4 regions of the Erwinia sp. HR93 genome follow, and region 2 is predicted to be linked to each of the others. Evidence: predicted binding sites of a transcription regulator. Region 2 holds the regulator's gene; each other region holds the start of a gene.
The links. Region 2 encodes CRP, which controls carbon source genes, mostly activating them, when cyclic AMP is high. Its sites were predicted from a motif close to ATGTGANNNNNNTCACAT; they were not measured.

Region 1 (3,176 bases), 1.6 Mb from region 2:
CCCGGTAATTCTTGTTAGCGACAACCGCATTTCATCCAGCGCCAAAGGAACGCCATTAACGTCTTCAGAATATTGAATCAATTGGTCTGTTAAATCGCCATGAGTAATTAATTGAATATTTTTCTTTATTGCATTAGTAACAGTCAGAAATTCCTTGCGCAACACCAGGCATAACAATCCGGAAATAATAAAAAACAGGACAAGGAAAAACGATATAATCACTACTGCCCAACGGTAAGACTTGTCAACATTTTGTTTTGCACCACGAACATCGTATTCAATAATCAAATCGCGAAACTCATTAGCTAATCGATTAAACGCCATAATATGAGTCACGTCAGGATCCCTCTGAATCTGCGCCATTGATTTTTTCAACTCATTCGTTTTTTTAATCCCACTCTCCGTTTTAACCGGCGCGACTTTAAGGAAGTGCTTGAAATTTTCCTGCGCCCTGGCCAGGCTTTGCTCTCTCTCACTGACCGAAAGCCCTTCAAACCTAAGCTCGCCGCTGGTCTTTGTTAACCAGTCATACTGATGAAAGCCTAAAACAAAACCATTAACTTTTTCTTCAATGGCAGATAGAAATGACAAAGAACAGATTGATAAAAACAGAAAGCATGAAAGTAGCAAAGCCAGAAAAGAAAGTACCGTAAGCTGTCCTTTTTTAATACTCATAATCGTCTCTTAGTGGATTATAAAAATAATATCCGCGCTAACTATTTTATACAATCACTGGCGAATATATTCAGGTACAGCACTCTGCACCGGGAAACAACCTTCACTTGTTACTTTATGTCTTCAGCTTCTAAGGATCAGGTTTATTTCCAGGATTCAAATAAAAAAGACTAAAATCGACAAACTGAAGATAAAATCATAAGTCGTAATATTTAATGCTTTTGCGGATACATAAAAAATGCACCATTGGTGATAACCGATGAAACAGCATGTGAATTTTAGTGATTTTAGTGATTTTAGTGAAAAAACCAAAAGCCCCGAATAGGGGTTATTCAAATTAAGGTTTTGACGAAACGAAATATTATGAAATTAGCGCCATACCGCCCCGCTGGCCGGTGACAGTTCGTCCCCCCAAAGCGCCGCAACCTCTTAAATGCTCCCATAATCCAGGGCTCAGGCACCGTTCTGCCAGGGAACAGGCCTGTTTTCCCGGCGGCGCTATCCGCCCACTGCGCGCCAGCCTTTATCATCTATCATCTGCTCCCATAGCAAACAGTTCGCTAAAACCATCCCCTGCGGCGCAGTAGCCGTATCGCTACCTTCTGATATTCACCGTTCAGTTTTTTTGAAGGCGTTGCTCAGAGATATTCAATTTTAACCGGCGAATAAAAGTGTGAACATAATCACATAAATCAGCAAATACAGTTAATCACTCTCAGGAAGCCGACAAATGAACATGATTCGCACCACGCTCTCAGCATTCATTATTCTCACCGCGCCATTGGGGGCATTTGCTGCCCAATCTCTGGATACAGCTCAAACACAACATCATGAAAAGATGGGCGTAATTTCGGCCTCAGGCGCCACTAACCTTAGCGACCTGGAACACCAACTATCAACCAAAGCGGACGCGGCCGGTGCCAGCGCTTATGAAATTACAGAAGCGTCCGGTAACAATCTGCTGCACGGCAGCGCTATCATCTATAAATAAACGTACCACAGCGCTTCGGTTATCACCCTCACCGAAGCCTTTTATTACCTAAAATTGTTACAGTTGCCCGCCGCTTGCGGCGGGCTTTTTTATGCGCCGGGAAATACGGTACCTACGCGCTGGTGCGCCTGTTCTGCGCTTTCACAGATACCTGAAGCGATAAGGCAGCAAATAAGCTGTGTGCGGATTGAGTCGGGAATCGGCTCTATACCCGCCAGGCAGCGCTGGGTCCAGCGGGCGGTAACGTCGGCTTCTTTCTCAGACGGAAGAATATCTACACTATTGGCCTCAGCCTGCCGCTCGTACAGTACGTTCACGCTCTGGCCGTCGATAAATGTGATTTGCGGGCAGCGCTGAGGATTCGCATAAACCTCCCCTTCGGTGCCGTGCATCAGCAGCGCTCGCCCGCCAATATCACGGAAAAACTGCGCCACCTTCGTCACATATTCAGGGTGTGAAACGCTGGAAAGCCGCAGAGCTGCATCTTCTTCAAACGGAGTAGCCAGTTTCGCCAGCGTATGCGCGCTGCTGCGCACGCCCATGCGCCAGCGTAAATCCAGCGCGGCGGCCATGGGCGGGCAAAAGGCGCTCACCGGCATATATACCGGCCGCTGTTCTTCCAGCTCCGCCTGCGCCTGCCCGGCGTGACGCGTAGCGTCAATCCCCATCAGAGCAAATATCGTTTCTGAGATCACCCGCCCGGGGTCATCGCTTACGCCGTGTACCAGCACGGGAAAACCTAACCGGGACAATAAAAACGCCAGCAGCGGGGTTAAATTCGCCTGTCTGCGCGCGCCGTTATAAGAGGGGATCACGATGGGGCGCGGCCGCCCTTCCGGCGGCATCAGGCGTATCGTATGCTGGCGCATCGCGGCATAAAACCCGCGCATCTCCGCTTCGCTTTCTCCCTTCACCCGCAGCGCCAGTAATATCGCGCCCAGTTCCAGTTCGGGGACTTCTCCGCTCAAAATATGAGAATATAATTCACGCGCGGTATCAAAATCCAAATCTCTGGCATGCAGTTTACCGCGCCCGATCTCTTTAATAATTTTACGATAATCCATAGTATTCATTCCTCAGCCTACGGCTATTTTGCTGCCTGATATACGTCAGTAAGCCCGCGATATTATTCAGCGCCCCGGCTTCTTCGCGCTGCGCCGCCGCCCGGAGCGACGCGGTGCGGCGTTTGGCACAGGTTTTTCCGTCATCGCCGGCACTTCGGGCTGGAGTAGCGGAAATATGGGAAGCGCCTCAAGAAGCCGCTTGCCGTAGGATTTTGTTAGCAGGCGTCTATCATAGATAATGATGTCACCGCGGCACCCGTGGCTGCGAATCAAGCGCCCGACCTGTTGAATTAAGGTAAATGAAGCGCTGGGCAGGCTCTGAACTTCAAAAGGATAGCGGCGCAGCGTTTTTAACCATTCACCTTCGGTGATCACAACCGGATTATCTACCGGCGGAAAAGCGATTTTGTGAATATGCACCTGCGTGAGCAATTCACCTTTTAAAT
Region 2 (3,176 bases):
TCATCCGCCAGCACTCGCAGCCGGGAGGCGACGATTTGAGCGTTCCAGCGAATGACCGCCTCAGCGTGGCTCTTCTCGATTAACTTTTGCACTTCTTCCGGTTGATGCAGACTGACAGAGATGTGCTCCTGCAAATCGAGCCCGACCTGGAAGATGCGCAGCAGGCGCTTGTAGTCACTTTGCTGGCTGCCGGTGGAAAGCATATGAAGCTGCTGGTAGCACTGGCTTATCAGGTCAACGACTTTCTGCTGGCGCGTCAGCAACGGCGGCAGCGCTTTCTCAGGACAGGTGTGCTGCGTCAGCAGGCTATATTTCGCTTCACAGTAATTAGCCAGCTCGCGATACAGCAAACTGAGCGTTTCACGCAGCGGCTGTTCACGCCACAGCCAAAGCCAAAAGCGATTAAACAGTCCGTACCAGGTGGTACCAAGCGCGTACAGCAGCATGGGTTGCCAAACCGGCATGTTTCCCGCGAGGCTGAGCGTAAAAATAGCGGCCACCATTGAGGCAGGAAATAGCCTTGCATGCAGTGAGCTGATTTCCGCCGTTACGCCCAGAAGCAGCGCCATGCCGAAGAAGATGGCCGGCAGCGGCACATTTTCTCGCATCAATAATTGCACGATCAGACTGCAAGAGGCGAATAGGCAGCCGCCAACGATAAGTCGTTTAAAAAAGCGTTTATGAGGGGTATCCAGCCCGGCCATATTGCAGCAGGCGGGAACTAATGAAAAAAGTAGACCAAGACGAAGGTTACCCAGCGCCAGGCCGACGGCAACCGGCAGACATAGCACCAGCGTCTGACGCAGCGCGTAATTGACTTCAGGGTGATAAATCAGTCGGCGCCACATATATAACGACCTGAGGTATCGGCGCGGTGTGCGTGATAACACGCCGCGCCGCCGCGTTTAGCGCGTGCCGTAGACGACGATAGTTTTGCCGTGCGCGGATATCAGGTTCTGATCTTCGAGCATTTTTAAAATGCGGCCGACGGTTTCACGGGAGCAGCCCACGATTTGCCCGATTTCCTGGCGGGTAATTTTTATCTGCATGCCGTCAGGATGCGTCATGGCATCAGGCTGCTTCGCCAGGTTTAGTAGGGTTTGAGCAATGCGGCCGGTAACGTCCAGGAAAGCAAGGTTACCGACTTTTTCAGAGGTGACCTGCAGGCGACGCGCCATTTGTGATGAGAGGCGCATTAGAATATCCGGATTAACCTGGATTAACTGACGAAAATTTTTATAGGAGATTTCCGCGACCTCGCAGGCACTTTTGGCCCGAACCCAGGCGCTACGCTCCTGCCCTTCCTCAAAGAGGCCCAGTTCGCCGATAAAATCGCCCTGATTAAGGTATGAGAGGATCATTTCTTTGCCCTCTTCATCTTTAATCAGTACGGCCACGGAGCCTTTCACGATGTAGTAAAGCGTTTCGGCTTTTTCACCCTGATGGATGAGCGTGCTTTTGGAGGGATACTTATGAATGTGGCAATGAGACAAAAACCATTCGAGAGTCGGGTCTGTTTGCGGTTTGCCAAGCACCATGTGCGGTTATCCTCTGATTATAAACTGGCATCTGGAAGAGGCGCTTATGCTTCTCCCAAACGTGGTAAACGAGTTCTGCGTTTTAAATGGGAAGGGGATCAGAACAGCCTGTTATCAGTAAAGTTTTTACCTGAATGACCTTCACTACGACGCAGCAGTATCCGGTCTGTTTTAACATAGCTTTTCACCAGTGTCTCTTCTTGTCTCGTTTCAGCTTGACGCAGGTCGCCTTCTGTTGCCAGTTTCGCCCCTGACGCTTACTCTGTGGGGAAGCGTAATCTAACGGAGCGTACAAAATGCAGGCACGAGTTAAATGGGTAGAAGGGCTAACATTCCTCGCCGAATCCGCCTCTGGTCATCAGGTTTTGATGGACGGTAATTCAGGAGACAAGGCGCCAAGCCCGATGGAAATGGTATTAATGGCGGCCGGAAGTTGCAGCGCGATAGATGTGGTTTCTATCTTGCAAAAAGGGCGCCATGACGTAACCGATTGTGAGGTTAAACTTACGTCCGAGCGCCGTGAAGAAGCGCCGCGGCTTTTCACGCATATTAATCTGCACTTTATTGTTACCGGGCGCGGGCTGAGGGATAACGCGGTTGCACGTGCGGTTGAACTGTCAGCCGAAAAATACTGTTCGGTTGCGTTGATGCTGGAAAAGGCGGCCAATATTACCCATTCATGGGAAGTGATTGAAGCCTGATTAGACGCTGCGCGTCTTTAATAAGGCGCGCGATTTTAGTTGATTCCCCGGTCTTCAATTAACCGTTTCACCAGCGGTGTCATGATAAGCTCCATTGCAAGCCCCATTTTCCCTCCCGGCACTACCAGCGTATTCATGTGAGAAATGAACGAGCCTTGCAGCATAGCCAGCAGCCAGGGGAAATCGATCTGCTCCAGGTTACGAAAATGAATCACCACCAAACTTTCGTCCAGTGAGGGGATCGCCCGGGCTGCGAAGGGATTTGACGTATCGACGGTGGGCACGCGCTGGAAATTAATGTGCGTGCGCGAAAACTGAGGGGTAATGTAGTTAATATAGTCTTCCATTGAACGCACGACCGAGTCCATCACGGCCTCGCGGGAATGACCGCGCTCGCTCATATCCCGCACCAGTTTTTGTATCCACTCTAGGTTTACAATAGGCACTACGCCGACCAACAAATCTACGTGCTGCGCCACGTCTATCTGCGGCGTGACCACCCCGCCGTGTAGACCTTCGTAAAACAGGATGTCCGTGTCCGCAGGCAGCGGCTGCCAGGGGGTAAATGTACCGGGAACCTGATTCCAGGGCACCGCCTCGTCGTAGGTGTGTAAATATTTCCGGGATTCCCCGTGGCCGCTGCGCCCGTATTCCATAAAGGTGTTTTCCAGCAGGGAAAAATCGTTCGCATCGGGGCCAAAATAGCTGATATGGCGGCCTAAGTCGCGGGCCTTACGGATTTCCTGGTCCATTTCCGGGCGGGTGTATCGATGAAAACTATCGCCTTCGACTTCCGCCGCGCGTAATCCGAGCTGGGCAAAAATTTTACGAAACGCGAGGCTGGTTGTGGTGGTACCAGCGCCGCTGGAGCCGGTTACGGCAATAATGGGATATCTGGAGGACATAGCGTCATGACTCCTGCCTGGCTAAGGCGCGA
Region 3 (3,176 bases), 310 kb from region 2:
TTATTCATTGATATTCCATTGTTTTTGGCTAATGTCCAGAAAATATTCTCCGGTGGTTGGCTGCCGCTATGCCTGGGTTTTATCATGTTTATTATTATGACGACCTGGAAAAGTGAACGGTTTCGCCTGTTGCGCCGTATGCATGAGCACGGAAATTCACTGGAGGCGATGATTGCGTCGCTGGAAAAATCGCCGCCGGTACGGGTATCCGGTACCGCGGTATATATGTCACGTGCGCTGAATGTCATACCTTTTGCCTTGCTACACAACCTTAAACATAACAAGGTGTTGCATGAGCGGGTCATTTTGTTAACGCTACGCACTGAAGATGCACCTTACGTGCATAATGTTCGTCGCGTATCTATTGAACAACTTTCTCCTACATTCTGGCGCGTCGTTGCCAGATACGGCTGGCGTGAAACGCCGAATGTTGAAGAGGTATTTCATCGCTGTGGGCTGGAGGGGCTTAATTGCCGCATGATGGAGACCTCTTTCTTTATGTCTCATGAATCGTTAATTATTGGCAAACGGCCATGGTATCTTCGTTTGCGTGGCAAGCTTTTTATGCTGTTGCAACGAAATGCGTTACGGGCGCCGGATCAGTTTGAGATCCCGCCTAATCGCGTAATTGAACTGGGAACCCAAGTAGAGATTTAATGCCTGCAAGGGACAGACTTATATAAAAAAGGCGCGAAATGAGCGCCTTTTTTCTTATGACGATACCTCATGTTCCATGGATGTAGTAAACGTCAGGTATTTATGCCATATCATTTTATAAATGTTCCCGTGCACTCTAAAAAAATATTTTTTAGAGAATAGAATTATTATATTTCTTAGGGTGAATGTGTGATTTTAAGACTGAAGAGTTCTAAAATAAAAATGTAGAAATAATTACTACATTACTATTTTTATATAGCATAAATTCAGATTGGTTATATCGGTTGTCATAATATTTTATGAGACAGTGTTTTCGTTTAAAAGCTGATTATGTTAAGTGATGCCGTAATATTAATATACTCGATTAAAAATAGCATCGATGTTTAAACTATTCCCATTATGGGGATTTATAAAAACTATGTTATCGCTTTTAAAAAATTACGTCATTATGATATTTAACGCTGCCTCAAAACAGGAGGTTCTTTAGTGAGCCTTTAAAGGGTTCGCTAACTGCTGTGATTACTTATAGCTGAATCGATAAGGCTTGATTTACGTTGTTATTGCTGTGCGAAACGTTTCGATGGCGATCACATTTCTATGCCGTTCTGATTGTTTCCGTAATCTTTAGGCGCCTAAACTTGCCAATAGCGAAACGTTTCGCTATTGGAGTATATATAATGAAAAAAGGTGCTTTACTTAATGCGGACATATCCTCCGCCATTTCGCGACTAGGCCATACGGATACCCTGGTTGTGTGCGATGCGGGGCTTCCTATACCTTCCGGGCCGCAGCGTATTGATATTGCGCTTACTCAGGGGATCCCCGCATTTATGCAGGTCCTAAACGTGGTTACCCAAGAAATGCAGGTTGAAGCAGCCATTCTGGCATCAGAAATAAAACAACATAACTCAGATTTACATGATGCTATTTTATCGCATATCGATGCTCTACAGCGGCATCAGGGGAATATTATTAAGGTAAGTTATATCTCGCATACTCAATTTAAACAGCAAACGGCGTGCAGTCGGGCGATTGTACGTAGCGGTGAATGCACACCATTTGCAAATATTATTTTGTGTGCAGGCGTAACTTTTTGAGGTTGTTATGAATGCTCTATTACAACTCAAAGGTATAGATAAAGCTTTTCCAGGAGTAAAAGCGCTTTCCGGCGCATCGCTAAATGTCTATCCTGGACGAGTAATGGCGCTGGTGGGTGAAAACGGTGCCGGAAAATCGACCATGATGAAAGTACTGACCGGCATTTATAATAAAGATGCGGGATCGCTGCTTTGGTTAGGTAATGAAACGCAATTTTCTGGCCCTAAATCCTCGCAGGAAGCGGGGATCGGTATTATTCATCAGGAACTCAATCTTATTCCTGAACTCACTATCGCAGAAAATATCTTTTTGGGGCGCGAGTTTGTTAATCGTTTTGGTCGTATTGTCTGGAAAAAAATGTATGCGGAAGCCGACAGGCTTCTGAAAAAATTAAATCTTCGTTTTTCAAGCCATCGTCTGGTTGGTGAGCTTTCTATTGGCGATCAGCAAATGGTTGAAATTGCCCGCGTGCTGAGCTTTGAATCTAAAGTCATTATTATGGATGAGCCGACGGATGCGCTTACGGATACCGAAACGGCCTCGTTATTTCGTACTATCCATGAACTAAAAGCTCAGGGCTGCGGTATTGTCTATATCTCGCATCGTATGAAAGAAATTTTTGATATTTGCGATGACGTAACGATATTTCGCGACGGGCAGTTTATAGCTGAGCGCGCGGTCTCCGATCTCACGGAAGATTCCCTGATTGAAATGATGGTAGGACGCAAACTGGAAGACCAATATCCCCATTTGGATAAAGCGCCCGGTAAGGTGCGGCTTAAGGTTGAGCGTATATCTGGCCCCGGTATTGATGAGATTAGCTTTACCTTAAAAGAAGGTGAAATACTGGGTGTGTCCGGGCTTATGGGAGCAGGACGCACCGAGCTGATGAAAGTGCTTTACGGCGCGTTGCCACGCTCGGCGGGATATGTAGCGCTTAATGGGCGGGAGGTTGTGACGCTTTCTCCTCAGGATGGGCTAGCGAACGGTATTGTTTATATCTCTGAAGATCGAAAACGCGATGGGCTGGTGCTGGGCATGTCGGTGAAGGATAATATGTCACTCACGGCATTGCGCTATTTCAGCCATGCAGGCGGCAGGTTAAAGCAAAAAGAAGAGGCGCAGGCAGTACAGGATTTTATTCGTTTATTTAACGTGAAAACGCCGTCAATGGAGCAGCCCATCGGGTTGCTTTCCGGCGGCAATCAGCAAAAAGTCGCGATTGCTCGCGGGTTAATGACACGACCACAGGTATTAATCCTCGATGAGCCGACCCGCGGCGTTGATGTGGGAGCGAAAAAAGAGATTTACCAGCTTATTAATCAGTTCAAGGCTGAAGGTTTAAGCATCATCCTGGTCTCCAGTGAAATGCCAGAGGTATTAGGGATGAGCGATCGCATTATTGTAATGCATGAAGGCCG
Region 4 (3,176 bases), 100 kb from region 2:
AACGCAAACGTTCTCTTTTATGGAATCCGGCCGATGTTTTGGGGTAATCACTGTCCCTTTAGCGACAAAATAACTTCCAGGTGAAATTCATTAATTCTTTATAGGGATTAGCGATTAATTATCGATATCTTTTAGTAAACGCGCGCCCGTTCCCTGGCTGCCCAGCGTGTCGTCAGGGTTACGCAGCGGACAGTCGCGCCGCGAAAGGCAGCCGCAGCCAATGCACCCATCCAGCTCATCGCGTAACGATATTAGCGTATGAATGCGCCGCTCCAGCTCATCCCGCCAGCGTGAAGAGAGCGCTTTCCACTCTTTTGCGCTGAGCGTGTGGCCTTCCGGTAACATGCTGAAAGCCTCGCCCACCGTGGCTAACGGAATGCCTATTCGCTGCGCTATCTTAATGATCGCCACATAGCGTAATACGTCGCGCGTATAGCGGCGCTGATTCCCGGCGTTACGCTGGCTGCGAATAAGCCCTTTACTTTCATAGAAATGCAGCGCTGAAACGGCGACGCCGCTGCGCTGCGCCACTTCGCCCGGCGTCAGCAGCGCTTTCAGGCGGTTTTTAGGGCGGGATAATTTATTTTCCAAAATTAACTTTACCTCAAGTTAGCTTGAGGAATTATACTCCGCCCCTGTACCTGTTGGAAACCTGATGAGAGGATAATAATGTCACATCATGAAATTATTCAGACGTTAACCGAATGGATCGACGATCATATCGACCAGCCTATGAATATTGATGTGGTTGCGAAGAAATCCGGTTACTCCAAATGGTATTTGCAGCGTATGTTTCGCACCGTGATGCATCAAACGCTGGGCGAATATATCCGCCAGCGGCGCCTCGCGATGGCCGCCGAAGCCTTGCGGACCACGCAGCGACCTATTTTTGATATCGCGATGGATTTTGGATATGTGTCGCAGCAGACTTTTTCACGCGTTTTTCGCCGCGAATTCGATCGCACCCCTACCGATTACCGTCAACGCGCCTAATTCTGTGGGCCGCCCTCAACTGAACTTCTCTTTTAGGCCTAAAAGTCGCGCTGCCATCTGGTGAATTAATCGACAAATGTGATATAGTTCACATGTTGAATGCAACATAAACTGATATTACATTTTTGTAACGACTTATTCCCCACGCGGCCTCAGGTCATTGATGCTCCGGTATTCGGAAGCAGGGCTTTGCTATATGTCGCGTATCCGTAATAAGTTCGCTTTGAGGATTAAGCCCCATGGCTACGCTTACCACTGGCATTGTTCTAATGCGCTGGCAGTTAACGAGTGCGCTATTGATGTTTATCGCAAGTACGTTAAATATTCAGCTTCGTAAATTTGATCACGGTGTAATGGCGTTTTTCGCCAGCGGTATTGGTATCGCCGCTTCATGCTGGTTCGCTACCGGGCTATTGGGAGTCAGTATCAATTTCCCGCTTATCTGGGTGCATCTTAAAGATTTATTGATTGAATCCATGAATAATATGCCGCCCGAGTGGCCGGCAATGATGGCTTAAGAGTAGTTATCGCATCACGCTCCCTCACGAACAGGGGGAGTAGCTCAGCAATACTTTTATACGCTGGCCGATACAGAGCCTTTTGCGACGTGCCTGAAGCGCCTTTCCACCGCCGCGCCGGGTGCCATTAACCGCTATGCCCGAGCGCAGCTAGCCGCGCCTTACTACCCGGCGAAGTTCGCCGTCCCGCAATCTGCCAATCAGCGTACCGACGATGGTATAAAATGCCCCTAGTAAAATCAGGATGAACACATCATTTAGGGTGTTTTGCCAGGGAAGCTCCATTTGATTTACACCGGCAATCGCTTTGGTCGCCCACGTGGACGGTAGCATCGACGATACGGCTCTGACCCATCCCGGCATTGACTGCAGCGGCCAGATGGTCCCGGAGATGTAAAAAACCGGCATCGTAATAAAGGAGAGCGTTAGGTAGATCATCTCCACGCTGCGCAAGCACTCCGTCAGTAATTTTCCCAGGCCCAGCACGGCGAGTAAAAAAGGAAACGTTAACAGTAAAATTTCCGGTATCGACGCCGTTTGCCGGTAGCCCAACACCCAGGGCCACAGCACAAACAGCACGATTGATAAAAATAGCCAGATGGGTAAAAGCGCAGATAAACCGCCCAGATACACGGGCAGCGGCGGCTTACCCTGCGCACGCAGCATAATGCTGACGCGCACGCTCGCTATCATCAGCGAGTGCTGTAGTAGCATGACCAACAGGCCCGGAAATACAATAGCCGCAAAACTAATTCCGGGATTAAATAGCCCTTCCGTCTGCCCGATAATCGGCGTCAGCAGAACATTCGCCTGGCTGCTACTAAAGCCATTGCGCAGTAAGAGCTGCTTGTCATAGTGATTTAGTAGTTCCTGATAAGCGGCCATGACATCCTGCTGGATCTGCCCATTCGACATGCGATTGGTGGCATCGCCGTAAACCGGCACGGTGACCGATTTACCGGCTAACAGTTTCTTTTCCAGGTCAGTTGGGATAACCACCACGGCAAATAATTTCCGCCAGCCTAGATCTAAACGCGCCTCATCCAGATTGTCATAAGCGCGCGTGCTAACCTTAGAACCAGCATCTAGCTGACGAATAAGCAGACGGCTGGCCGGGCTGTGATCCTGATCGATAACGGCCACCGGCAGATCCCACACGGTGCGATGCGCATAGATGGTACTCATGACGCATAGAGACACCAGCAGCATCATCCACATTGGGCGCTCCAGTAGCCCCATCAATACCTTCGTGAAGGTCGCCCAGTAACTTTTCATAACACGACTTCCTGCTTACGCAGACGCTCCGGCAGCCGCCGACGCACTAATAGCCCGGCAATCAGCGGGTACATGAGCAGCAGCGCGCAGACGCTAAATACCGGCCGCCCCGGAACCTTACGCAAAAAGAGGTCAAACATGGCATATAGCGCATGCGTGAGCGGCTCAATATTGGAAATAATTTGCGCAGGCAGAGACATTGACAGTTCGGGTACGACGATTCCGGAAAACGCCAGCGCGATACTCACCATAATTCCCATTAGGGTGTACGCCGTTATCTCGCTGCCGGTAAACGTGAAGAGCAGCAAACCAATGCTTTGCGCCGCCATCACGTAGAAAAAGGCCACGCACAGCATATAAAACAGGTTTCCTACCACGCGCGCGTCAAAA

Region 1: a site for CRP is predicted at 1,347-1,364, ahead of bhsA (multiple stress resistance protein BhsA). Genes of this name have one in related genera too.
Region 3: a site for CRP is predicted at 1,233-1,250, ahead of rbsD (D-ribose pyranase). Genes of this name have one in related genera too.
Region 4: a site for CRP is predicted at 1,070-1,087, ahead of SFA31_RS05220 (YjcB family protein). Genes of this name have one in related genera too.

Annotation. Positions count from the first base shown of each region.
Region 1 covers NZ_JAXUDP010000001.1:2,577,646-2,580,821, reverse strand. Annotated here, with positions in the region: gene SFA31_RS12030 (methyl-accepting chemotaxis protein) at 1-675, opposite strand, end outside; gene bhsA (multiple stress resistance protein BhsA) at 1,406-1,666, shown strand; gene ybiB (DNA-binding protein YbiB) at 1,756-2,730, opposite strand; gene dinG (ATP-dependent DNA helicase DinG) at 2,797-3,176, opposite strand, start outside.
Region 2 covers NZ_JAXUDP010000001.1:999,118-1,002,293, forward strand. Annotated here, with positions in the region: gene SFA31_RS04650 (YccS/YhfK family putative transporter) at 1-848, opposite strand, end outside; gene crp (cAMP-activated global transcriptional regulator CRP) at 906-1,538, opposite strand; gene SFA31_RS04660 (OsmC family protein) at 1,835-2,239, shown strand; gene SFA31_RS04665 (phosphoribulokinase) at 2,275-3,144, opposite strand.
Region 3 covers NZ_JAXUDP010000001.1:684,171-687,346, reverse strand. Annotated here, with positions in the region: gene kup (low affinity potassium transporter Kup) at 1-657, shown strand, start outside; gene rbsD (D-ribose pyranase) at 1,335-1,754, shown strand; gene rbsA (ribose ABC transporter ATP-binding protein RbsA) at 1,762-3,176, shown strand, end outside.
Region 4 covers NZ_JAXUDP010000001.1:1,103,179-1,106,354, reverse strand. Annotated here, with positions in the region: gene soxR (redox-sensitive transcriptional activator SoxR) at 115-591, opposite strand; gene soxS (superoxide response transcriptional regulator SoxS) at 670-993, shown strand; gene SFA31_RS05220 (YjcB family protein) at 1,233-1,511, shown strand; gene SFA31_RS05215 (ABC transporter permease) at 1,662-2,786, opposite strand; gene SFA31_RS05210 (ABC transporter permease) at 2,783-3,176, opposite strand, start outside.